2 regions of the Tepidiforma thermophila genome follow, and region 2 is predicted to be linked to the other one. Evidence: riboswitches for the same ligand, from Rfam matches in the RefSeq annotation. Region 2 holds a riboswitch; the other holds the start of a gene.
The links. A riboswitch is a leader RNA that binds a small molecule or an ion and turns the genes downstream of it on or off. The one in region 2 is predicted to bind S-adenosylmethionine.
Positions count from the first base shown of each region.

Region 1: linked by a shared signal. The riboswitch ahead of thrC (threonine synthase) and the one ahead of metK (methionine adenosyltransferase) in region 2 are both predicted to bind S-adenosylmethionine.

Region 1 covers NZ_PDJQ01000001.1:1,754,527-1,765,832, reverse strand. Annotated here, with positions in the region: gene A9A59_RS08565 (nitric oxide reductase activation protein NorD) at 1-936, opposite strand, end outside; gene A9A59_RS08560 (metallophosphoesterase family protein) at 1,019-1,630, opposite strand; gene A9A59_RS08555 (CbbQ/NirQ/NorQ/GpvN family protein) at 1,639-2,526, opposite strand; gene coaE (dephospho-CoA kinase) at 2,530-3,150, opposite strand; gene A9A59_RS08545 (hypothetical protein) at 3,219-3,443, opposite strand; gene A9A59_RS08540 (ribonuclease FAU-1 family protein) at 3,453-3,959, opposite strand; gene A9A59_RS08535 (enoyl-CoA hydratase/isomerase family protein) at 4,016-4,804, shown strand; gene A9A59_RS08530 (hypothetical protein) at 4,971-6,173, shown strand; SAM riboswitch class I at 6,242-6,353, shown strand; gene thrC (threonine synthase) at 6,541-7,785, shown strand; gene A9A59_RS08520 (NIL domain-containing protein) at 7,785-8,027, shown strand; gene A9A59_RS08515 (ubiquitin-like small modifier protein 1) at 8,100-8,381, shown strand; gene A9A59_RS08510 (AMP-binding protein) at 8,392-10,842, opposite strand; gene A9A59_RS08505 (MBL fold metallo-hydrolase) at 10,839-11,306, opposite strand, start outside.
Region 2 covers NZ_PDJQ01000001.1:1,316,973-1,328,278, reverse strand. Annotated here, with positions in the region: gene A9A59_RS06445 (nucleotidyltransferase family protein) at 1-276, opposite strand, end outside; gene metK (methionine adenosyltransferase) at 282-1,445, opposite strand; SAM-I-IV-variant riboswitch at 1,539-1,646, opposite strand; gene A9A59_RS06435 (segregation and condensation protein A) at 1,695-2,420, opposite strand; gene aroF (3-deoxy-7-phosphoheptulonate synthase) at 2,488-3,531, opposite strand; gene aroH (chorismate mutase) at 3,566-3,937, opposite strand; gene trpA (tryptophan synthase subunit alpha) at 4,104-4,895, opposite strand; gene A9A59_RS06415 (CPBP family intramembrane glutamic endopeptidase) at 4,904-5,734, opposite strand; gene A9A59_RS06410 (CPBP family intramembrane glutamic endopeptidase) at 5,731-6,474, opposite strand; gene trpB (tryptophan synthase subunit beta) at 6,552-7,745, opposite strand; gene A9A59_RS14260 (phosphoribosylanthranilate isomerase) at 7,738-8,481, opposite strand; gene trpC (indole-3-glycerol phosphate synthase TrpC) at 8,478-9,311, opposite strand; gene trpD (anthranilate phosphoribosyltransferase) at 9,304-10,323, opposite strand; gene A9A59_RS06385 (anthranilate synthase component II) at 10,367-10,954, opposite strand; gene A9A59_RS06380 (hypothetical protein) at 10,951-11,289, opposite strand; gene A9A59_RS06375 (HAD family hydrolase) at 11,286-11,306, opposite strand, start outside.

The sequences.
Region 1 (11,306 bases), 440 kb from region 2:
CTGCTGCCAGGCTTCGAGCTCGTCAATGCGGATCCGCTGGAGGACAGTCGGCATGACGGTGATGAAGTCCATCGCGGCGAACGGCGAGTACGGGGCGAGCTGCTCGGCGAGCATGATGATCTGCTGATGGTCCGTCGGTTCGAGCTCTCCGAGCGCGTTGGCGGCATCCTCGAAGTACTGGAAGACCGAGCGCTGGTGGCCCCGGGCTGCCTGGGCTGCAAGCAGCAGGAACCGTTCCCGGAGGGGGGCGTGGATCTTTTCGAGGAGCGGAACGCCGCGGTCGAAATAGAGGCGCGAGTCGGCCCACGAGCTCTGGGCCAGCTCGGTCGCGAACGTGATGAACGGGAGCCGGTCGTCCTCTTCCAGCCGGGCGAGCACCGCCGGTGCCGAGGCAAGGCAGGCGCTCGCCAGCTCGTAACTGTGCCGGGCCAGCTCATCGATGAAGATGACCAGCCGGGAGGCCTGGCCCATGCGGATGATGCGGAAGAGCTCGGGCGCGACTTCGTAAAACTGGGCAGCGAGGGAGGAGCTCTTCCAGTTGCCCTTGTACAGCCGCCGGCCGAGCTCGGCCCAGGCGTGCATGTGGCCGGGACCAATCGCCTGCATGGCAGCCGGGGCAGCGCGAAGGAACGACACGGCCAGCGGCGCCGATTCGGCCGCCATCTGCAGCGCGTCGCGGCCGACGGTCTCGATCGCATCCCAGGTCGCCAACTCGGGATAGGCCGTGCCGGCCTTGAAGTACTCGACAGCGGCTTCCCAGCTGCGGAGGCTGAGGGCGGTGAGCTCCATGCCGGTCTCGGCCCAGGCCTGGAGCTGTGAGGGGCTAAGCCGGCCGGCCAAGGCACGGAGGCCGGCTTCGAACTGCTGCTGGAGCGGCGCGGGGAAGCCGGAAAGGCGTTCCTGGTGGCGGGCGAGGAGTTCGGTCACGATGGACATAGGCTGGCTTCGGCGACGACCTCCTTGCCGTGGCGATGCGCTGAGTCGGCGGGGGATGGAGCAAATGCGGAGAAGGTGCGGGTCACTGCTCCCCCGAATGCCGGACGAAATTGCGGGTCGGGTCAGGGTAATCGTAGAAGACGACTTCCCCGGTTGTCGTGTCCCAGGTCGCGCAGGAGAGCTGGAAGTCGTTGCGGTGGTCCCGCGGGTCCCCGGCCGAGCCGGGGTTAATCACCAGAACGTCCCCCACGCGGAGTGCCATCTTGTAATGGGTGTGGCCCACGATGAGCACGTCACAAGGCAGCTCGGCTGCTCGCGCCCAGATCGGTTCGTGCGGGTAGTGGTAGTCCTTCCAGGGCTCCCACGGGGAACCGTGGGTCATCATGACCTTCTTGCCGTCGACCATCCGCTCGACCCGGTACGGCTGCTGCCGGAGCCAGGCCACCAGGTCCTGGTCGACCTTTGGGCTGGAGAGCGCGCGCTGGCCATCGGGGCCGAGCAGGGTCTCTTCGTGATTGCCGAGCACGACCACGGCATCCAGCTCACGGAGCCGGGCGACCACTTCGTTCGACCAGCGGAACTGGAAAACGCTGTCCCCGGCACACCAGAGCTGGTCGAACGGTGCCATCAGCTCAAGCGCCCGTTCGAGGCCCTGGATGTTGCAGTGGATATCGGAGACGATGCCGAGGCGCACAGCTGCCCCTACTCGAAGATGCTCGTCACCACCTCTTCGATGGAGCGCTGCACTTCGGAGTCGTCGGTGAGGGCCCAGGTGATGGCGACCTGGCAGGCGCGCCGAGGGGCGATGCCCTGCGCAATGAGGCGGCCTGCGTAGACCAGCAGACGGGTGCTCACACCCTCGCCGAGCCCGTGCTCCTTCAGGTTTCGCACCTTTTCGCCAAGGCGGGCGAGGTCCATCGCGGTGCGCTCATCGCAGCCTGACTCGCGCGCGATGATTTTTGCTTCGGCGTCGCGCGGCGGGTAGTTGAATTCGATCGCGATGAAGCGCTGCCGCGTCGAGTGCTTCAAGTCCTTGAGCGCGCTCTGGTAGCCGGGGTTGTAGCTGATCACCAGCAGGAAGCCCTCGGCCGCCTCGATCACCTGGCCGAGCTTCTCGATCGGGAGGAGGCGGCGGTAGTCGGTGAGCGGATGGATGAGGACGGTGGTGTCCTTGCGCGCTTCGACCACCTCGTCGAGGTAGCAGATTGCGCCGACCTTGACCGCTCGGGTGAGCGGACCGTCGACCCAGCGGGTGCCGTCGGTGTCGAGAAGATACCGTCCCACCAGGTCGCTGGCGGTGAGGTCTTCGTGGCAGGCGACGGTAATAAGGGGCATCCGGTGCTCAACTTCCTCGCCGGTACGGGAAGAGATTTTCATCATGGGGCGACCCAGCCGGTAGGCCATGTATTCAACGAAGCGGGTCTTGCCGGCACCGGTCGGGCCCTTCAACAGTACCGGGATGCGCTGCCGGTAGGCGGTTTCGAACAGCTGGACTTCGTCGCCGATCGGGAGGTAGTAGGGTTCCTCCTGTACGGTGTACTCCTCGACGGCGTAGATGGTTGCTCCCTGGACAGACCCGTTGTCAGCCACTGGCTAATTCCTCCCGGCTGCTGCCCGCAGCCGTTCCTGAAGTGAATCCCAAGCCTGCTGGATGCGCGCGTTCAGCTCGTCCAGCGTGCCGTTGTTTTCGATGATGACGTCACCCCGGGCAATGCGCTCTTCGTTCGTAAGCTGCGAGGCGATGCGGGCGCGCGCGGCATCAGGGTCAAGTCCGTTGCGGGCGGCCAAGCGCTGGACCGCGATTTCCGGGTCGACCACGACGACCCAAATCTCGTCGACCAGGTCTTCCCAGCCCGCCTCCAGGAGCACCGCCGCCTCGAGGACAACAAGTTCGTTTCCCGCGGCCTCGAACTCGGCGAGCTGCTCGCTGGCAAGCCGTCGGATGCCGGGCCAGACGATATCGGTGAGCTTTTTCAGCTCCTCGGGCCGGCCGAATACCTTGCTCCCCAGCACCTTCCGGTCGATCGTCCCGTCGGCGGCAACCACGTCCTGGCCGAACGTTTCGACAACCTTCTGGTAGGTTTCGGTGCCCGGGTCATAGGTGCGGTGACCGAGGATGTCGGCATCGATGACAGGGATGCCGCGTTCACGGAAGAAACTGGTCACGGTTGACTTGCCGCTGGCGATGCCGCCCGTCAGCCCGATTACGTGCACGAGGGACTCCGGCTGCGATGTCTGAACTACCAGTCTACCGCGACGGTAAGGGGCTCACAAACGAAACGTTATCGGCGGACCGGGTTCCCGTCTTTGTCGTATAGCACCTCAGGGGTCCCGAACTTCCGGTTCAGGTACCCGTACCCCACAAGCGCCAGGGCGCCGCCCACGGCCCCGATGACCACGCCGAGCATCACATCGGACGCGTTGAATCGCACAAAGAGGAAGGCGATGAAGGTCGCGATGAAGCCAAGGAGGAAGGCGTTGACGTAGGGCCGGAGCAGGCGGGGCATGGGTGCATTCTACGCCTTGCGGGCGCGGGCGTAGCGGGCCTCGAGCCGGGCAGCCTCGTCGATGATGTGGCGATAGCGGGCGTGGACCTCGCGGTCGGCGGCGCGCGCGGCAGCCAGGTCCTTCGCCGAAAGCAGGCCGGCACCGGCGAGCGCTTCGAACTCCTCCCGGTCCTCCTCCAGGAGCACGTCTCCGGGGAGCACCCACCAGTCGAGCACGAGGTCGCGGTAGGTGACGCTTTCCGGTGCGATGGCGACGTCGGCCACAGCGTCGAAGCGGTGCGCGATCAGCCGGCCGCTCGGGTCGCGCCAGCGGTAGAGGTTGTAGGGCCGGCGCGCCCAGAAATAGCCGAGAGAGACGGAGCCGGGCGGCACGGAAACCGGGATATCGGGCGGACCGCCTCCGCGTTGCATCTCGAATCGCACGATGACGAAGCCGCGGCCGAGGTGCACGAGCCGGGTCGGGTATTCGCGGCGCTCACCGCCGGGCTTCAGCTTTACTTCGAGGTAGACATCCATCGCAAGGGCGACTCCCGCGGAGTATTCTGCCGCCGAAGACCTGCAGGAGCCCGATGATGTCTGAGCCCGGCTTCTCGAACATCCGTTATGAAAAACGTGATGCGATTGCGCTCATCACCATCAATCGCGAGCAGGCCCTGAACGCCATCGATGCGCAGACCTCGAGCGAGATGTACCGCGCCTGGTGCGACTTCCGGGATGACGATGCGCTCCGGGTAGCAATCCTGACCGGTGCCGGGGAGAAGGCGTTTTCCACGGGGATGGACCTCGTCGCGACTGCACGCGGAGAGAACCAGTTTGAGGGCGGGAAACCGGTGCCCTTCGGGGGCTTCACCCGGCGGATGACGATTGACAAGCCGATCATCGCCGCCATTCACGGCTACTGCCTTGCGGGCGGCCTCGAACTCGCCCTCGCCTGCGATATCCGCATCTGCACACCGGATGCCCGGTTCGGCCTCCCGGAAGTGCGGTGGGCGATTATGCCGGGCGCTGGAGGCACACAGCGACTGCCGCGGGCGATCCCGGCGGCGTGGGCAAACTACATGATCCTGACGGGAGAACAGATCGACGCCGAAACCGCGCTCCGCATCGGTCTCGTTTCCCACATCGTGCCGAAGGACGAGCTGATGGACCGCGCCCTTCAGATCGCGGGCGTCATCTGCGAGCGCGGCCCGCTCGCCGTCCGGGCGGCGAAGGAGGCAATCCGGCGGGGGCTCGATATGCCGCTCGACCACGGTCTCGCGTTCGAAGAGCTGCTGTTGACACGCCTCATGGCCACCGAGGATGCAAAGGAAGGGCCGCGCGCCTTCGCCGAGAAGCGAAAACCGAACTACCGGGGCCGCTGATATGGGCGGGACTCGCGCTCGCCTGCTTCTCGGGTTGAGCGGATGGGTCCTGCTTGTCCTGTTGTCGGGGTGCAGGGAGGAACGTGCGGCGCCTACCATCCCCGGGGTTGTCTCCGTAACCGCTGAGCGCGTGCGAGAGGATGGCCTGGCAACCACACGAACCGCCGTGACCGTCACATTCGATGGCCCGGCGGTCCCCGCCGAGTCCCGGATCCCGCTCGCATCCCATTTCGAGGTTGATGTGCTGCAGGCCGACGGCAGCACGAAGCGTGTGCTGGTCAGGCATGCCGAACGGAGCCCGGCCGACCGGCGACAGGTAGTGCTCGAGGTCGACGCACTTGTGACGAGGGGGAGCACGCTGCGGATTTCGCGGCGGGCGTTCGCTCCGGGCGCCGCCGGGACCATTGATGCTGAGGTGACCGGTGGACTCGAGCCAGTCATCGCGCTGCTGGCATCCGCCGCGCTCACGCCGGCGGACCCAGCGTTCTTCGACCCGCCATCACCGCGCCCGCCGGACCCGGCCGCCGATGACCCCGCCATGATGCGGCTCGAGCTCGAGCGCCACCTCCGGCAGCGGGGGATGGCTGCGGCGAGTATCGTCGAAGCCCTCGCGATCTATGACGCAATCCCGGCTGCGGTCGTGCCGTCCCCGAAACTCCGGGCTGCGCTCGCCGGGCTTGTCGGCACATTCGCCGAACCTGCCCTCGCCGATCTCCTGACAGCACAGAACTGTACCGGGCTCCCGGCAGCGTCGATCGACTTTCGCCCTCCGCCGGGGAGCGAGCGGCTGCTCGCCCGGGTGACCTACGCGGGCAACGGCGCCCGGGTTCTATCGGTCGACCCGGGCCTGCGTGACGAGCGGATCGAGCTCCTCATGCCGCTCCTCGCGCATGAGGCCGTGCACTGCGACCGTTTCGACAGCAAAGTCGAAGAAGTGGCTGCGACGGCCTTCGACACCCTCCTGTATCTACAGCTCCTCGCGGCCGACCCATCACTGGTCAGGGAGCGTACCCGGCTCGCCAGAGAGCTGCGGATTGATGCTCTCGCCTTCATCAACAGTGGAGGTGTGTGGCCCGAGTCGATCGGCGTGCTCCGCTCTCCGGGAGTCATGAAAGTTCTCCCCGACACGAACGCCCCGCAGCGCTCATTCGCGGAATTTGTCGCGCAGGCGTACCCGACGGTCACGACCCTCGAGTCGCCGACGGAACCGCTGGCGGCTGCATACATGACCGTGCTCGCAACCGCAGCGGGGATTGGCGCGGGAGACCCATTCGACCTGCGCCAGCTCGATGACCTGCTCGGCCGGGTGTTTGACATCGCTGACCTGGTCGAGGTCATCCGCGCTTTGGGCCTGGAGCCGGTAACCTGAGGCATAACTGGTTGTCGCGTTAGCACGCCGTCGTGCTAGCATTGGTAGAAATCCCGCGAACGTGGCCGCTCGTATCGAGATGGGGTTGAGGGACCGGCCCGATGAAACCCCGGCAACCTGCCCGGATGGGTAAGGTGCCAAGTCCGGCCTCCCGGGTTCTCCCTGGGGGAAAGATGAGAGCGACTTCGCTCCGAAACACGGCCCACGCGGAACGAGGAGATGCCGAGATGGTTGAGTTCCTGGGCCGAATGGTCATGCTCTAGCCCCTCACGAGGAGGGGCCTCCCGTACCGTCGACGCCGTTGCCCGCCGAGCACTGCGCAGCCGCGCCGGGGCTGCTGCGGGCCCACCGCTCAGGGAGGAAGAGCATGAGCTTTGCCAAAAATCTCCGTTGTCGCGAGTGTCACCGTGAGTACGCGCTCGAAGCGCGACACGTGTGCGACTTCTGCTTCGGGCCGGTTGAGGTTACGTACGACTACGACGCCATTCGGAAGTCGGTTTCCCGGGACCGGATCGAGCGCGGGCCGGCCTCACTGTGGCGCTACCGGGACTACCTGCCGTGCGACCCGGATGCTGCCATCGATATCGGGGCCGGATTTACTCCGCTCATTCGGGCGAAGAACCTGGGCAAGGCGCTGGGATTGAACCACCTGTACATCAAGAACGACACGGTCAACCCGACCTGGTCGTTCAAGGACCGCGTGGTGGCGGTCGCAGCCAGCCGCGCCAGGGAGCTGGGGTACGACAAGCTGGCCTGCGCCAGCACGGGCAACCTTGCGAACAGCGTGAGCGCGCACGCCGCTGCAGCCGGGATGGAGGCTGTCGTGTTCATTCCGCACGACCTCGAACTGGGGAAGGTGCTCGGTTCGAGCATCTACGGGCCGACGCTGGTGAAGGTGCGCGGCAACTACGATGCGGTGAACCGCCTCTGCGCCGAGCTGGCCGGCTCGTACAACTGGGCGTTCGTCAATGTGAATGTCCGCCCGTACTACTCGGAAGGCTCGAAGACGCTCGGCTTCGAGGTTGCCGAACAGCTCGGCTGGCGGGCCCCCGACCATTGCGTCGTACCGATTGCGAGCGGTTCGCTCTTCGTGAAGATTCGTAAGGGGCTCCAGGAGCTCTGGAAGACCGGACTCATCGATGAGCCGAAGACGCGGATGAGCGGGGCACAGGCTGCCGGCTGCTCGCCGGTCGCGACCGCGTGGCAGGAAGGTTCGATGAACTTCCGTCCGCAGCGGCCGAACACGATCGCCAAATCGCTCGCAATCGGCAACCCGGCCGACGGCTATTACAGCCTCGTGCAGCTCAAGGAGACGGGCGGCGCCTGCGGGAGCGTGACCGACGACGAGATCGTTGCCGGGATGAAGCTGCTGGCCGAAACGGAAGGGATCTTCGCCGAGACGGCAGGCGGCGTCACCATCGCCTCGCTGAAGCAGCTGGCCGAACAGGGCAGAATTCACCCTGACGAGCTCACCGTGGCGTTCATCACGGGCGCCGGGTTCAAGACGGTCGAAGCAGTGGCCGAGGCGCTCAACCCGCCGCTCGAGATTGACGCCACGATTGAGAGCTTCGAAGCTGCCTACGGTGCCCGTTTGGCACAGGGAGTCGCCTGATGGCCGTCAAACGTGTCCGGTTTACCTTTCCCGAAAACCTCATCCGGGAGCCGATCATCTACCGCCTCGGCCACGAGTTCCAGGTCATCACCAACGTCCGGATGGCCGACGTTGACGAGAAAACGGGGTGGGTTGTGCTCGAGCTCGAGGGTGAACCGGATGAGATCGAACGCAGCATCGCCTGGGCCCAGGAGCGCGGGGTCCGGGTCGACCCGGTGACGGGCGATGTGGTCGAGGGTTAAGCAGGCCCCTCCGCGTTGCAATCACTATGCCGCATGTGATCAATTTCCGAAGACGCAAGGAAGGAACAGACCGTGCCGATTCATGTCCGCATTCCCCAGCCGCTCCGACCGCTCACCGGGAATCAGCCGACGGTGACGGCGGAAGGAGCGACCCTCGCGCTGCTCGTCGACAACCTCGAGAGTGCCTACCCGGGCATCAAGGAGCGGATGGTCGACGAAGCCGGGCAGATTCGGCGGTTCGTCAACATTTATGTTAACGGCGACGACGTCCGGTTCCTGGACGGGCTCCAGACGGCCCTCAAGGACGGGGACGAGGTGAGCATCGTGCCCGCGGTCGCCGGCGGCGCGTCCTGAGGCCAGCGCCTCAGGCGTTCCGGACCGCTTCTTCCAGCCGCCGCGTTGCCTCCTGGTACGAGGTCCCGGGTTCGAACCGGATCGGCTCGCCGATGCTGACGCGCACCCGCGCCCGCGGGTGGGGCAGCCACTTCCCTTCGTAGAAGCCCGGCCGGAGCACATCGATCCGCATCGGCAAAACCGGGACGCCGGTCTCGACCGCGAGCAAGCCCGTGCCCGACTTGAAGGGCTGCATTGGACCGATGACGGTCAGCTTCCCCTCGGGGAAGATCAGCACGTTCCACCCCTCGCCAAGCATCTTCGCGACGTATTCCAGGCTCTCGCGGACGCCGGACCCCTCTTTGGCGAACGGGAAGGCGTTCCCCAGCAGACTGGCGAAAAAGCCGCGCAACCGGTTTCCGAAGATGTCGCTGGCCGCGGCTGCGATCGCCACCCGGCGCCGGAAGCCGGGGGGCATGCTCCGCAGGAGCATCGCCTGGTCGAGGTGCATGTTGTGGTTGGCGATGATGAGACAGGGCTGCTGAACGGTCGCGAACCGCTCCCGGCCGCGCACCTCCACGCTGTAGCCAATACGGAGGAGCGGGAACACAAAAAAGGAGAGGAGGGCGTGCCGAAGCCACTGGACCGTGCGCCAGCGCGGCCAGGTGGGGAACTTTCGGATGCGCACCTTCCGTTCGCCTTTGGCTACCATGCGCCGAAGCTCACCGATGGTAGTCTGCGGGCCGACGTCGGCATCGTCCACGTAGACGCCCAGCTCGTCTTCAACAGCAGAGAGCAGCTCGACCCGGGCCAGTGAATCGAGCCCGAGGTCTGCCCCAAGGTTCGTCGCATCGTCGAGCGGTGCGTCGGTGCGGCGGAGCGCCGCGATGATGCGGAGAAGCGGGTCGGCAACCTCCTGCTGCGGGGGTGCCGGCGGCGGCTGGTGTTCGCGGAGGTACGCCTCGACCAGCGGCCGGCGCACCTTCAGCGTGTGTGTCCGCGGGAAATCCGGCTCCGGCCAGGTGCTCCAGCCGAGGATCTGCTGGCGCGCATCGAGCTGCTGGTTCGCGCGCCGGACTGCTTCCGCAGCTGACCCTGGCGCGGCCTCCGCAATGACGGCGTGAAGACGAACCTGCCCATCGACGGCGAGCCCGAGGACGACTGCGTCGGTTACGCCTGGCTGCCGCCGGAGGACCGCTTCGATATCCTCCGGGTACACATTTTGTCCGTCGGCGAGGACGATGAGGTCCTTCTTCCGGCCCTTGAGGTAGAGGTAGCCATCCTGCAGGTAGCCAAGGTCACCGGTGCGGTACCAGTCGCCATCGAACGCCGCTGCGGTCGCCTCGGGCGCCTGCCAGTAGCCGATGAAGACATTCTCCCCGCGCGTCAGGACCTCGCCGTCATCGGCGATACGCACCTGCTGGCCCGGCAGCGGTCGCCCGACGCTCCCCACGCGCCGGTCTTCGCGCGGGTTGATGGTGACGATGGGTGCGCACTCGGTCGTTCCGTACCCCTCCACGACGGCGATGCCCATCGCTTCCCACTTGAGCTGGACCTCGGGGTCGAGGGGGGCGCCCCCGCTGGCGACGAAGTCCAGCGCACCACCGAACCGCGAAAGAACAGGGTGGAAGACGAGCCTCCGCCCGCGCGCAGGGAGCGGCTGGGAAATGCGGCGCATCATCCGGAGGAGGCCCAGGCGGCCGTGGGCCGCCGCCTCCCGCTCGATGCCGGCCATCAGCAGGCTGAGCACCTGCGGCACGCCGATAATCACGGTCGGCTTCCCTTCCTGCATGACGCGGCTCAGGGATGCGGGCTGCCGGCTCGCCGGGTAACAGACGGCGGCGCCGGCTGCGATGGGCGCGAAGCAGCCGGCAGTCTGTTCGAACATATGGCTCAGCGGAAGCAGCGACAGCATGCGCGTCCCCGGGCCGATATCGATGACCGACAGGCCGGATTCGACATTGGCGACAATGTTCCGGTGGGTCAGCATCACGCCCTTCGGGTCGCCGGTGGTGCCGGAGGTGAAGATGACTTCTGCCAGGTCGGCTCCCGACAGCGGAGGGCCAAGGAACGGCCCATCGAGCGGCGGGCGCACGCCCTCGAGAACGAGGGCCGGCACCTCGAGCCGGGCAAGTTCCTCGGCCTGGCTTCGTCCGGCGAAAGCTGCCTTCGGCTCAACCCTTGCCACAACGCGGGCAACGAACTCCGGCGAGCTGCGCACATCGAGCGGCACCAGCACGCCGCCGGCGATGAACGTGCCGAACATCGCGGCGACCCACTCGGGCTGGTTCGGGGCCCAGGCGATGACCCGGTCCCCCTTGCTCACTCCGCGGCTGGCCAGCAGGCGGGCCCAGGCGTGCGAGCGTCGCAGCAGCTCGGCGTAGGTGTACCGCGTGGCGCGCACGCCGGCCCGCATCGTCAGCGCCACGCGGTCGGGGTAGCGCGCTGCCGAAGCTTCGAGCAGCTCGACGAGCGTGTTCATGCAGGCAAGGAGCGCGCGAACTCGCGCACCTTCAGGTCGGCGTCACGGACGATGGGCCGGAAATGGCTGAAACAGAGGGTGTCGAAATCCAGCTCCGCCAGCCTGCGGATGGAGGCGGTAGCCTGGGCCATATCACGGGTGAACAGGCGGTGCGGGGGCATGAGCCTGCCGAATCGATACTGCATAGCATCGCCAACAATCAGCACACCGCGCTCGGGGAAGTGAAGGGCGATGGAGCCCGGCGTGTGACCGGGGACGTGGATGATGCGCATCCCGCCAAGCGCCGGGAATTCGTCGCCATCACGGAGGTAGACGTCGATGCGCGCGGGGCCCGGATCGACCCGCAACAGATACGGTTCACAAATCCGCGCAAGCAGGGCGTGCGCGAACGGATTTGGCAGGGGTTCGTCGCTTTCGACGTCGCGCGCCTCAGCCAGGTGAATCCCGGTGCGCGCCGGCACCCA
Region 2 (11,306 bases):
GGCGTTGCGGATGGCGCCTCCTGATTCGAGACGGGTGGTTTCGATGACTGGCAGGAGTTCGAGGGGCCCGCGGGGGCCGGCGGGGTAGCAGCGGGCGAGGTCTTCGTTGGCGAGGCCGAGAGCGAGGACGACGCGCTGGATGCCGGACCGGGTGAGCCAGTCGAAGAGGTATTCGATGGCGGGCCGGTTGCAGACGGGCACGAGACTTTTGTGGCGCCGTGCGGTGAGGGGGCGGAGGCGGGTGCCCTGGCCGCCGACCAAGAGGATGGCGTCCACGGTGGCTAGCGACCGGCGGCTGCGCGGAGGTCGGGTGCGCGGGAGGTATCCTCCCAGGGGAGGTCGAGGTCGGTACGGCCGAAATGGCCGTAGGCGGCGGTGGGGCGGTAGATGGGCCGGCGGAGCTGGAGGTCTTCGATGATGGCGCCGGGGCGGAGGTCGAAGACTTTGCGGACGGCGGCGAGGATTTCGGAATCGGGGATGAGGCCGGTGCCGAAGGTTTCGACGCCGATGGAGGTGGGGTGGGCGACGCCGATGGCGTAGGAAAGCATGAATTCGCAGCGGCTGGCGAGGCCGGCGGCGACGATAGTCTTGGCGACCCAGCGGGCGGCGTAGGCGCCGGAGCGGTCGACCTTGGTGGGGTCTTTGCCGGAGAAGGCGCCGCCGCCGTGGCGGGCGACGCCGCCGTAGGTATCGACGATGATCTTGCGGCCGGTGAGGCCGGCGTCGCCGCGGGGGCCGCCGATCACGAAGCGGCCGGTGGGGTTGACGTGGATGATGACGTCCTTACTGAGCAGCGGGCCGGCGACGGGTTCGATGACGTGCTTTTTGACCTGGGTCGTGATGAACTCCTGGTCTTCGACATCGGGGGCATGCTGGGTGGAGATCACGACAGTGTCCACCTGGATGGGGTTCCAGTGCTCGTCGTATTCGACTGTGACCTGGGATTTGCCGTCGGGCCAGACCCAGGGGAGGAGGCCGGTTTTGCGGACTTCGGCGAGGCGGCGGGTGAGCCGATGGGCGAGGGAGATGGTCAGGGGCATGAACTCAGGGGTTTCGCGGCAGGCGAAGCCGATCATCATGCCCTGGTCGCCAGCGCCGATGTTGCGGGGGTCGCTGTTGTTCACGCCCTGGGAGATATCGGGGGACTGTTCAGAGATGGAGGTGATGACGCCGCAGGTGTGGCCGTCGAAGCCTTTGACGGAGGAGTCGTAGCCGATATCGACGATAGTTTTGCGGACGAGCTTGTTGATATCGACGTAGCCGGAGGTGGTGATTTCGCCCATGACGAGGACGAGGCCGTTGGTGGTGGCGGTTTCGCAGGCGACGCGGGCCTGGGGGTCCTGCTCGAGGAGTGCGTCGAGGACGGCATCGCTGACCTGGTCGCAGAGCTTATCGGGGTGGCCTTCGGTGACGGACTCGGAGGTGAGGAGCTTGCGTTCGGACACGTGCTGCCCTTTCGGTGATGGAGTTGCCTTCGCGCGGGCATGAAAAATCCCCTCGCGCCGGTGGGATTGGCGGCGAGGGGCGGGCCTTCCCGCAAGCCCGCCTTTTGTTGCCCGTGCGGCCGAGGCCGCGGGGCCGCGTCGGTTTGGCACCTTGGAGGCATAACCAGGTTGCCGGGCACGAACGCCCTCTTGACGCTTGCAGCAAGGGTAGCAGGCGGGCTGTCGTCGCGGAAGATGCGGGGGAGAGCGTCAGGCGGCGGGGGCGAGGGCGAGGACCTGGATATCGCCCCAGGGGGTTTCCTGGAGGGCATCGGCTTCGCCGGTTCGGAGGAGTTCGAGGACGGCGAGGAAGGAGACGACGACTTCGACGCGGGTGGCGCACTCGAGGATGGCGCGGCGGAAGGAGAAGCGGCCGCGCCGGCGGAGCCGTTCGCGGAACTGTTCGAGGCGCTGGGCGAGGGTGATGGTGGTATCGCGGGGGAGGATGGCGCGCGGGCGTGCTTCGCGGGGGCGGCGCTGAAGGAGCTTGAGCATGAGGGCGTGGAGGCGCTCGATGCTGACGCCTTCGAGGGGGGAGGCTTCGGGCAGGGCGGGCGGGGGAGCGAGGCGGGTGTAGATGCGGAGGCCGGCTTCCTGGCGCTCTTCGAGGAGTTCGACGACCTGGAGGAAGCGGCGGTATTCGCGGAGGAGTTCGACGAGCTCGGCGCCGACGTCGTCGTCTTCGAGGGAGGGCGCCTCCTCCCCCTGGGGGCGGGGGAGGAGGGCACGCGATTTGAGGTAGACGAGGCGTGCGCCGACGGCGACGAACTCTGCGAGTGCGGAGGGGTCGAAGCCTTCGCCGTTGTGGATGGCGGCGAGGTACTGGTCGGTCACCGCGACGAGGGAAACGGCGGTAATATCGAGGTCGTCCTTCTCGATGAGGTGGAGAAGGAGGTCGAGCGGCCCCTGGAAGACGGGCAGCGAGATTTCTGCCATAGCTCCTGCCGGCGCGATGCCCCCCCGCTGAGGCGGCGCCGGTACGGTCTTGCGACCGTGTGTGCTGTTACGCGCTGGCAGGCGCCCACACCCCCGGGAGCGTCCGCTCGACTGCAGCGGCGACAGCACCGACCGAGCGCATCATGGAAGCGAAGCGTTCGTATGTCAACGACTGGGCGCCGTCGGAGAGGGCGTGGTCGGGGTTGTTGTGGACTTCGATCATGAGGCCGTCGGCGCCGGCGGCGATGGCTGCCATGGCGACGGGTGTGACGAGGGAGGCCTTGCCGGTGCCGTGGGAGGGGTCGGCGATGATGGGGAGGTGGCTGAGCTCGCGGACGAGCGGGATGGCGTTGACGTCGAAGGTGTTGCGGTAGGCGGTTTCGAAGGTGCGGATGCCGCGCTCGCAGAGGATCACGTTGGGGTTGCCCTGGGCCATGATGTACTCGGCGGCGAGGAGCCACTCTTCGATCTGGCCGGAGAGGCCGCGCTTCAGCATGACGGGTTTCTTTGCGCGGCCGACTTCATCGAGCAGGATGAAGTTCTGCATGTTGCGTGCGCCGATCTGGATGATGTCGGCGTACTGGCAGACGGCGTCGATGTCGCGGACGCTCATGAGCTCGGTGATGACGGGGAGGCCATGCGCCTTGCCGGCGGCGTGGAGGTAGCGGAGGCCCTCTTCGCCGAGGCCGCGGAAGGTGTAGGGGGAGGTGCGGGGCTTGAAGGCGCCGCCGCGGAGGATGTTGGCGCCAGCGGCTTTGACGGCGCGGGCGGAATCGAAGATGTGCTCTTCGTTTTCGATGGAGCAAGGCCCGGCCATGATGGCGAGTTCGGTGCCGCCGACTTTGACGCCGTAACCGACATCGATGACGGAGTCAGCAGGGTGGAACTCGCGGGAGGCGAGTTTGTAGGGGCGGGTGACGCGGTGGACCGATTCGACGCGGGGGAGCGCCTGGAAGATGTCTTCGAGGCCGGGTTCATCGGACCCGATGACGCCGATGATGGTGCGCTCCTGGCCGACGGAGAGGTGGGCCTGGCGGCCGGTTTCTTCGATGCGCTTGATGATGACGTCGATGTCATCGGGGGTGGCTTCGGGGGAGACGACGATGATCACGGGTAAGGCTGCTCCGTTTGTGGTTGGGGTTGTGCTAGGGGACGTTGGACGCGAGGTCGGGGCGAAGCCGAGCGGCCTCGCGCAGGTAGATGTGGCGGATTTCACTCTGGGCTTTGTCGGTATTCCAGTGGAGGAGCACCCGGATACAGCGCGGGAGCATGCCGGGGACGGACATCTCGTGGCTCTGCATGAGGGGGACGAGGGTCCAGCCGAGCTGGCGTGCGGCCACGGCGGGGAATTCGGCGTAGACGTCGGGGGTGGTGGTGAGCCAGGCGGAAGCGATGTCCTCGATGCGGATTCCGTTGGCCTCGACCATGTGGATGAGGAGTTCGCGGGTGCGCTCGAGGATCTCTTCTTTCTGGTTGCGGTCGACGGTCGTCGCGCCGCGGACGCCGCGGACGGGCATACGCGCAGGTCCTCCTGGGTGTTCCTGGGGGTGGGATGGCAGGCTTCAGGACGGGCGGGCGCCAAAGGCCCCGGCCGGGGGACTGCCATATGCACGGCCCACAGGTGGACGCGGCCACGCCTGTTGAGGCGCAGCCGGCCGTCTGTGGGCCGCGATCACCTGTCCGCTACCGGCCGGAGACATCCTCCACGAACTCCCTGACGCGCTGGGCGCGGTGGTTTTCCTCCGCAGCGTCGATGGCGGTGATTATAGCAGAGCCGACGACGGCGGCATCGGCGACCCGGCGGACGGCCTCGGCCTGCTCGCGGGTGTTGATGCCGAAGCCGACGGCGAGCGGGAGGCTGGTCCGGGCGCGGACGCGGCTGATGAACTCGGGGAGGGTATCGAGGGCGACGTTGCCTTTGCCGGTGGTTCCGGTGACGGAGACGCAGTAGAGGAAAGCATCGGCAACGCTGGCGATGCGGGTAATGCGCTCGTCGCGGGTTGTGGGGGCGACGAGGGGGACGAAGCTGAGGTCGTGGGCGCGGCAGGCCTGGAGGAAGCTGCCGGCCTCTTCGGGCGGGAGGTCGACGACGATCCAGCCGTCGGCGCCGGCGGCGGCGGCTTCGGCGCAGGCGCGTGCTTCGCCGCGGGCGAGGATGGGGTTGTAGTAGCCCATGAGCAGTACGGGGACGGTGAGACCCTGCTCGCGGGCGGCACGGACAAAGGCGAAGCAATCGGCGAGGGTGACGCCCTGCTGGAGGGCGACCTGGTTGGCGTGCTGGATGGTGGCGCCGTCGGCGAGGGGGTCGGTGAAGGGCACGCCGAGTTCGATGACGTCGGCGCCGCCTTCCTGCATGGCGAGGAGGATGGGGACGGTATCGGCGCGGCGCGGGTAGCCCGCGGTGATGTAGCCAACGAAGAGCTTGCGGCCGGTTTCGCGGGCGCGGGCGAAGGTTTCGCGGAGACGCTGGGACATGGGCGGTTTCAGGACCTCGCGAGGAGCAGGATAAAGCTGAGCCCGTTGAAGAGCACATGGAAGGCGACGGCATCCCAGAGGCTGCCGGCGCGCCAGTAGAGCCAGGCGAGCACGAGCCCGATGGCGAAGAAGGGGAGGAGGGTGGCGGGGTCGCGGTGGCTGAGGGCGAAGAGTGCGGCGCTGAAGGCGGCGGCGGGCCAGAAGCCCCAGCGGAGGGTGCCGGTGAAGGCGAGGCCGCGATAGACGGCCTCTTCGCTGAGCGGGGCGGCGATGACGGTGGCGAGCCCGTAGAGGGCGAGGGCTGCAGGGTCGCGGAGGACTGGTTCGACGGTGGCGGGGGACGGCACCGGGACGAGGGGGCCGATACCGAGCGCCTCGACGGCGGCGGCGTAGACCCCGGTGAGGGGGTAGCTGATGGCGACGCAGAGGGCGGGGAGCCAGAGGCGCCCGGCGTCGAAGCGGTCGAGGCCGAGGGTGCGGGCAAGCTGACGCGGATGCTGACGCGCGCCGAGCAGGAGGGCGCCGAGGAAGAGGGCAGAGCTGACGAGGGCCATGGCCCAGGCGACGCGGACGGCGACCGGGTCGGCGAGGAGGCGCGGCGGCGCGGGGAGGGGGTTCCCGGCGACGGCGCGGGCGAGGGCGAGGTCGGCGTAGGCGGCAATGCGGGAGGCTTTTTCGAAGGCGTCGCCGGCGTCGCGGAAGCTGGCTTCGGCGCCGAGCAGGCGGGCGATAGGGTCGATGAGGGCGAGCGGAAGGAGGTAGGCGGCAACAGCGGCCCAGAGGCCGAGCAGGACACTGAGTTCGTTCCAGGGCGCGGGGCGAAGGCGGTTGGTGGTCATCCGAAGGCGAGGATGGAGAAGCTCACGGCGTTGAAGACGAAGTGGAAGAGGATGGGGTACCAGAGCGTACCGCTGCGAGAGAAAAGCCAGGCGAGGGCGACGCCGATGGCGAAGAAGGGGACGACGCTGCCGGGATCAAAGTGGACGAGGGAGAAGAGAATGCCGGATATGGCGGCGGCAGGCCAGAATCCCCAGCGGCTGAAGCCGCCAAAGACGAGGCCGCGGAAGAAGAGCTCTTCGGTGAAGGGGGCGCCGACGAGGGTGACGGCGGCGGCGATGCTGAGGGTGAGGTCGTCGCGGGTGATCTCGATGGGGACGGTGCTGCGGGGTTCGAGCCAGGTGATGCCGAGGCGGTCGACGAACTGGACCCAGGCATAGGTGCCGGCGTAGGCGAAGAAGACGGCCGCCAGCGGGAGCCAGGCCCCGGGCCAGTCGAAGCGATGGAGGCCGAGCGCGCGGGCGAGGTCGCGGGCGGAGCGGCCGGTGCTGATGCCGACGATGGCGATGACGGCGGCCTGGGAGACGGCGGTGACGATAAAGAGCACCTGGAGGCTGGCCTGGTCGGCGAGGAGGTTCGGCGGGGCGGGCAGGGGGTCGCCGCGGGAGGAGGCCGCGAGGCGCTCATCGGCGTAGGCGGCGATACGGGCGGCCTTTTCGAAGGTGTCGCCGACGTCGCGGGTGCGGAAGTCGAGGTCGAGGGCGAGCGCGACGCCGAGGGCGACGACGTTGGTCAGCACCATGAGGGCGATGAACGCGGCGAGGCCGGCGACGGCCTGGCGGGGCCCCCAGGGGATGAGGGACCGGCGGGCCCCAGTGCTCAGAGGGTCACTCCGAGGGCGGCTGCCACGGTGTGCATGTCCTTGTCGCCGCGGCCGGAGAGGCCGACGAGGATGTCCTTGCCGGGGCCGAGCTCGCGGGCGAGGCAGATGGCGTGGTAGATGGCGTGGCTGGGTTCGAGGGCGGGGATGATGCCCTCGGTGCGGGTGAGGGCCTGGAAGCCTTCGAGGGCCTGGCGGTCGTCGACGGCGACGTACTCGGCGCGCTCACTGGTCTTGAGCCAGGAGTGCTCGGGGCCGACGCCGGGATAATCGAGGCCGGCGGAGATGCTGTGGGTTTCGAGGATCTGGCCGTTGTCGTCCTGGAGGAGGTAAGTGCGGGTGCCGTGGAGGACGCCGGGCCGGCCGGCGACGAGGGTGGCAGAGTGCTTGCCGGTACCGACGCCATCACCGCCGGCTTCGACGCCGACGAGGCGGACGGGGTCGTCGATGAAGGGGTGGAAGAGGCCGATGGCGTTGGAGCCGCCGCCGACGCAGGCGACGGCCACATCCGGGAGCTTGCCGGCCTGCTCGAGCATCTGGGCGCGGGCCTCGCGGCCGATCACGGACTGGAAGTCGCGGACGATGGTAGGGAAGGGGTGAGGGCCGATGGCGGAGCCGATGATGTAGTGGGTGGTGCGGACGTTGGTGACCCAGTCGCGCATCGCTTCGTTGATGGCGTCTTTCAGGGTCTTCGAGCCGGAGTCGACGGAGACGAGGGTGGCGCCGAGCATCTTCATGCGGAAGGCGTTGAGCGACTGGCGCTTGATGTCCTCGGAGCCCATGTAGACGACGCATTCAAGGCCGAGCATGGCGCAGACCGTAGCGGTGGCGACGCCGTGCTGGCCGGCGCCGGTCTCGGCGATGATGCGGGTCTTGCCGAGGCGGCGGGCGAGGAGTGCCTGGCCGAGGGCGTTATTGATTTTGTGGGCGCCGGTGTGGGCGAGGTCTTCGCGCTTGAGCCAGATGCGGGCGCCGCCGACTTCGCGGGTGAGGCGCTCGGCGAAGTAGAGCGGGGTGGGACGGCCGACGTAGTGGCGGAGGAGGTGGTCGAGCTCCTGCTGGAAGGCAGGGTCGCTGCGGGCGTCGAGGTAGGCGGCTTCGAGGTCTTCGTGGGCGGCGACGAGGGTTTCGGGGATGTACCGGCCGCCGAATTCGCCGAAGCGGGGCGGAAGCTGGGTCGCAGTTTCAGATATCACGGCTGGCACCTTTCGCCGCGCGGATGAAGGCGCGGATTTTCTCGGGGTCTTTGACGCGGCCGGTTTCGACGCCGGAGGAGACATCGACCGCCCAGGGGCGGACGGTGCGGACCGCCTCGGCGACGTTTTCGAGGGTGAGGCCGCCCGCGAGGATGATGGGGAAGCGGGCGGCAACGTCTTCGGCGATGGACCAGTCGAAGGCGAGGCCGGTACCACCGAGGGCGGTGTCGTGGGCGGTATCGAGCAGGGTTCCGGCGGCGAGGCCGGGCACGATGCGCTCGGTGATGTCGGCGGGGTCATCGCCCTGGCGGACGTGGATGGTGCGGAGGACCGGGCGGCGGATGGCGCGGACGAAGGCGTTATCTTCTCCGCCGGAGAGCTGGACGAGGTCGATGCGGGCGGCCTCGGCGATGTCGTTGACCTCGTCGGAGGTCATGCGGGCGAAGACGCCGACGAGGAGGGGCCGGGCGCGGGCGAGGGCGAGTTCGATGGCGTCGGCCCAGGCGGGGAACCAGCTGCGGGCCGAGACTTCGCCGAGGGCGGGGCCCGAAAGGGCGAGCGGGGTTTCAGTGCGGCGGCGGCCGGCGATAGCCTCGACGATGTCGTGGCAGTCCTGCGGGGTAACCTGGCGGCGGGACTCGGCGAAGACGAGGCCGATGAAGTCGGCGCCGGCATCGGCGGCGGCGAGGGCGGTGGCTGCGTCGCGGATGCCGCAGATTTTGACGAGGGTCATGGGGCGGCCCCGGGGGCGGCTGCAGGGACGCCGCGGAGTTCGCGGATCTTTGCGGCGGGGTCCGGCGCAACCATGAGGGATTCGCCGACGAGGACAGCTGCGGCGCCTACGGCGGCGAAGCGTTCGACATCGGCGCGGGAGCTGATGCCGCTGAGGGCGGCGAGCGTGGCACCGGGCGGGGCGAGGCTGGCGAGGCGGTCGGTGGTTGCGAGGTCGACCCGGAAGCTGCGGAGGTCGCGGTTGTTGATGCCGACCAGGGCGGCGCCGAGTTCGGCGGCGCGGGACATTTCGTCGGCGTTGTTGACCTCCACGAGGGCCTGCATGCCCAGCCGGACGGCTGCGGCGTACAGGTGCCGGAGCCGGGCGTCGTCGAGCGCGGCGACGATGAGGAGGACGGCATCGGCGCCGTGGACGCGGGCTTCGAGCAGCTGGTAGTCGTCGATGATGAAGTCCTTGCGGAGGATTGCGGGACGGTCCGGACCGAGTTCTTCGACGGCGGCGCGGACCGCGGCCATATCGGCGAGGGTTCCCTTGAACCAGGTGGGTTCGGTGAGGACGGAGATAGCGCTTGCGCCGCCGCGGGCGTAGCGGAGGGCCTGGGCGGCGGCATCCATGCCGGGGGCGATGTCGCCCTTGCTGGGGGAGGCGCGCTTGACCTCGGCGATGACGGCGATGGGGGCGTCGCGGCGGAGGCGGGCGATGAAGTCGATGGCGGGCGGAGCCTCGGCGAGGCGGGCTTCGAGCTCGGACGGGGGCACGGCGGCCTTCGCCTCGGCGACGTCGCGTTCGCGGCGGGCGAGGATGGTGTCGAGGATGGTGGGGCTACCCACCGGCGGCCTCCCGGGAGAGCGCGATGTAGGTATCGAGGACTTCGCGGGCGCGGCCCGAGGCGACGGCCTCGCGGGCGAGGCGGACGCCTTCGCGGAAATCGGCGGCGCGGCTGGCGACTACGAGGGCGGCGGCGGCGTTCATGAGGGTGAAGTCGGTCTTCGGGCCTTCAGCGCCATCGAGGATGGCGAGGATGTCGCCGGCGTTGGCTGCGGCGTCGCCCCCGGCGACGGCGGACAGTGGGGCGGTGGGCAGGCCGAAATCGGCAGGGCTGATGGTGCGCTCGGCGACGGCGCCATCGGCGACGACCCATGCGCGGGTCGGGGCCGCGGGGCTGATTTCATCGAGGCCGTCTTCGGAGTGAACGACAAGGGCGTATTCAACGCCGCGGAGGGCGAGGGCCTCGGCGACGAGCGGGCCGAGGGGGGCGGCGCCGACGCCGACGAGCTGGCGGGCGGGCGCGGTTGGGTTGGAGAGCGGGCCGAGGATGTTGAAGACGGTGCGGATGCCGATTTCGCGGCGGGCGCCGCCGACGTGGCGCATGGCGGGGTGCATGCGCTGGGCGAAGAGGAAGCAGAAGTTGCAGGCATCGATGATGCGGGCGATGGCCTGCCCATCGAGGTCGATGCGGGCGCCGAGGGCTTCGAGGACATCGGCGCTGCCGCACTTCGAGCTGGCGGCACGGTTGCCGTGCTTGGCGACGCGGACGCCGCAGGCGGCGACGATGAATCCGGCGGCGGTTGAGACGTTGATGGTATCGATGCCGTCGCCGCCGGTGCCGCAGATGTCGATGGTGCCGGCGGCGGGCACGGGCTCGGCATGGCGGAGCATGACCTCGAGGCAGGCGGCGATTGCGGGGGCTGATTCGCCGCGGATGCGCCATGCGGCGAGGAAGGCGCCGACCTGGGCGGGGGTGGCGGCGCCGGTCATGAGCTCCTCGAGGGCGGCGGCGGCGAGCGCCGGGGGGAGGTCTCCAGCGTCGACGAGGGACTTGATTGCTTCCTGGACGGCCATCAGGCGGGACCCCGGGCAGGGATGCAGGTTCCAGTGTGGCGAATCAGGCGGGCCATTCGCCACCCTCCATGCGGAGGAAGTTCGCGAGGAGCTCCTTGCCGTATTGCGTGGCGATCGACTCGGGGTGGAACTGGACGCCTTCGACGGTGTAGCGGCGGTGGCGGACGCCCATGATGATGCCGGATTCAGAGCGGGCGGTTACTTCGAGCTCGGGCGGGAGCGTCTCGGGGGTGCCGCAGAGGGAGTGGTAGCGGACGGCTTCGAAGGGCGAGGGGATGCCGGCGAAGACGCCGCGGCCATCGTGGGTGATTTGCGAGGTTTTGCCGTGCTTGATTTCGCCGGCGCCGGCGATGGTGCCGCCGTAGACGTCGTAGATGCACTGGTGGCCGAGACAGACGCCGAGGACGGGGACCCTGCCGGCGAAGGCGCGGATGACATCGCGGGAGATACCGGCGTCGTCGGGGTCGCCGGGGCCGGGGGAGATGACGACGTGGTCGGGCTCGAGCGCGAGGCACTCCTCGAGGGTGACCTGGTCGTTGCGGAAGACGCGGACATCGGCGCCGAGTTCGCAGAGGTACTGGTAGAGGTTGTAGGTGAAGGAGTCGTAGTTATCGATGAGCAGGGTGGTCACTGGTCGAGGGCTTCCTCCCGGTGGAGATCATCGGCGATGAGGCGGAGGACGGCGGCGAGCTCTTCGGGCGTGTAGCCGTAGCCGCGGCGGTCGAGGCGGAACTTGGCGGCGAGGTAGGCGGGGTCGAGCGCGGCCGGCGAACGGAGGTCGAGGGGGTAGGCGGTCCCGGGCTCGCCGATGAGGGCGACGAGGAAGTAGCCGTCGCCGGCGGAGCGGGTGAAGGGTGCGGATTCGCGGAGGAGCGGCACGAGGGCGAGCTCGACGCCGCCGGAACGGTAGAAGCGGACGGCGACATGGGCGATGTACTTCTGGAGGGGCGGATAGGGGGCGCTCATCGGCCGAACCCCTGTTC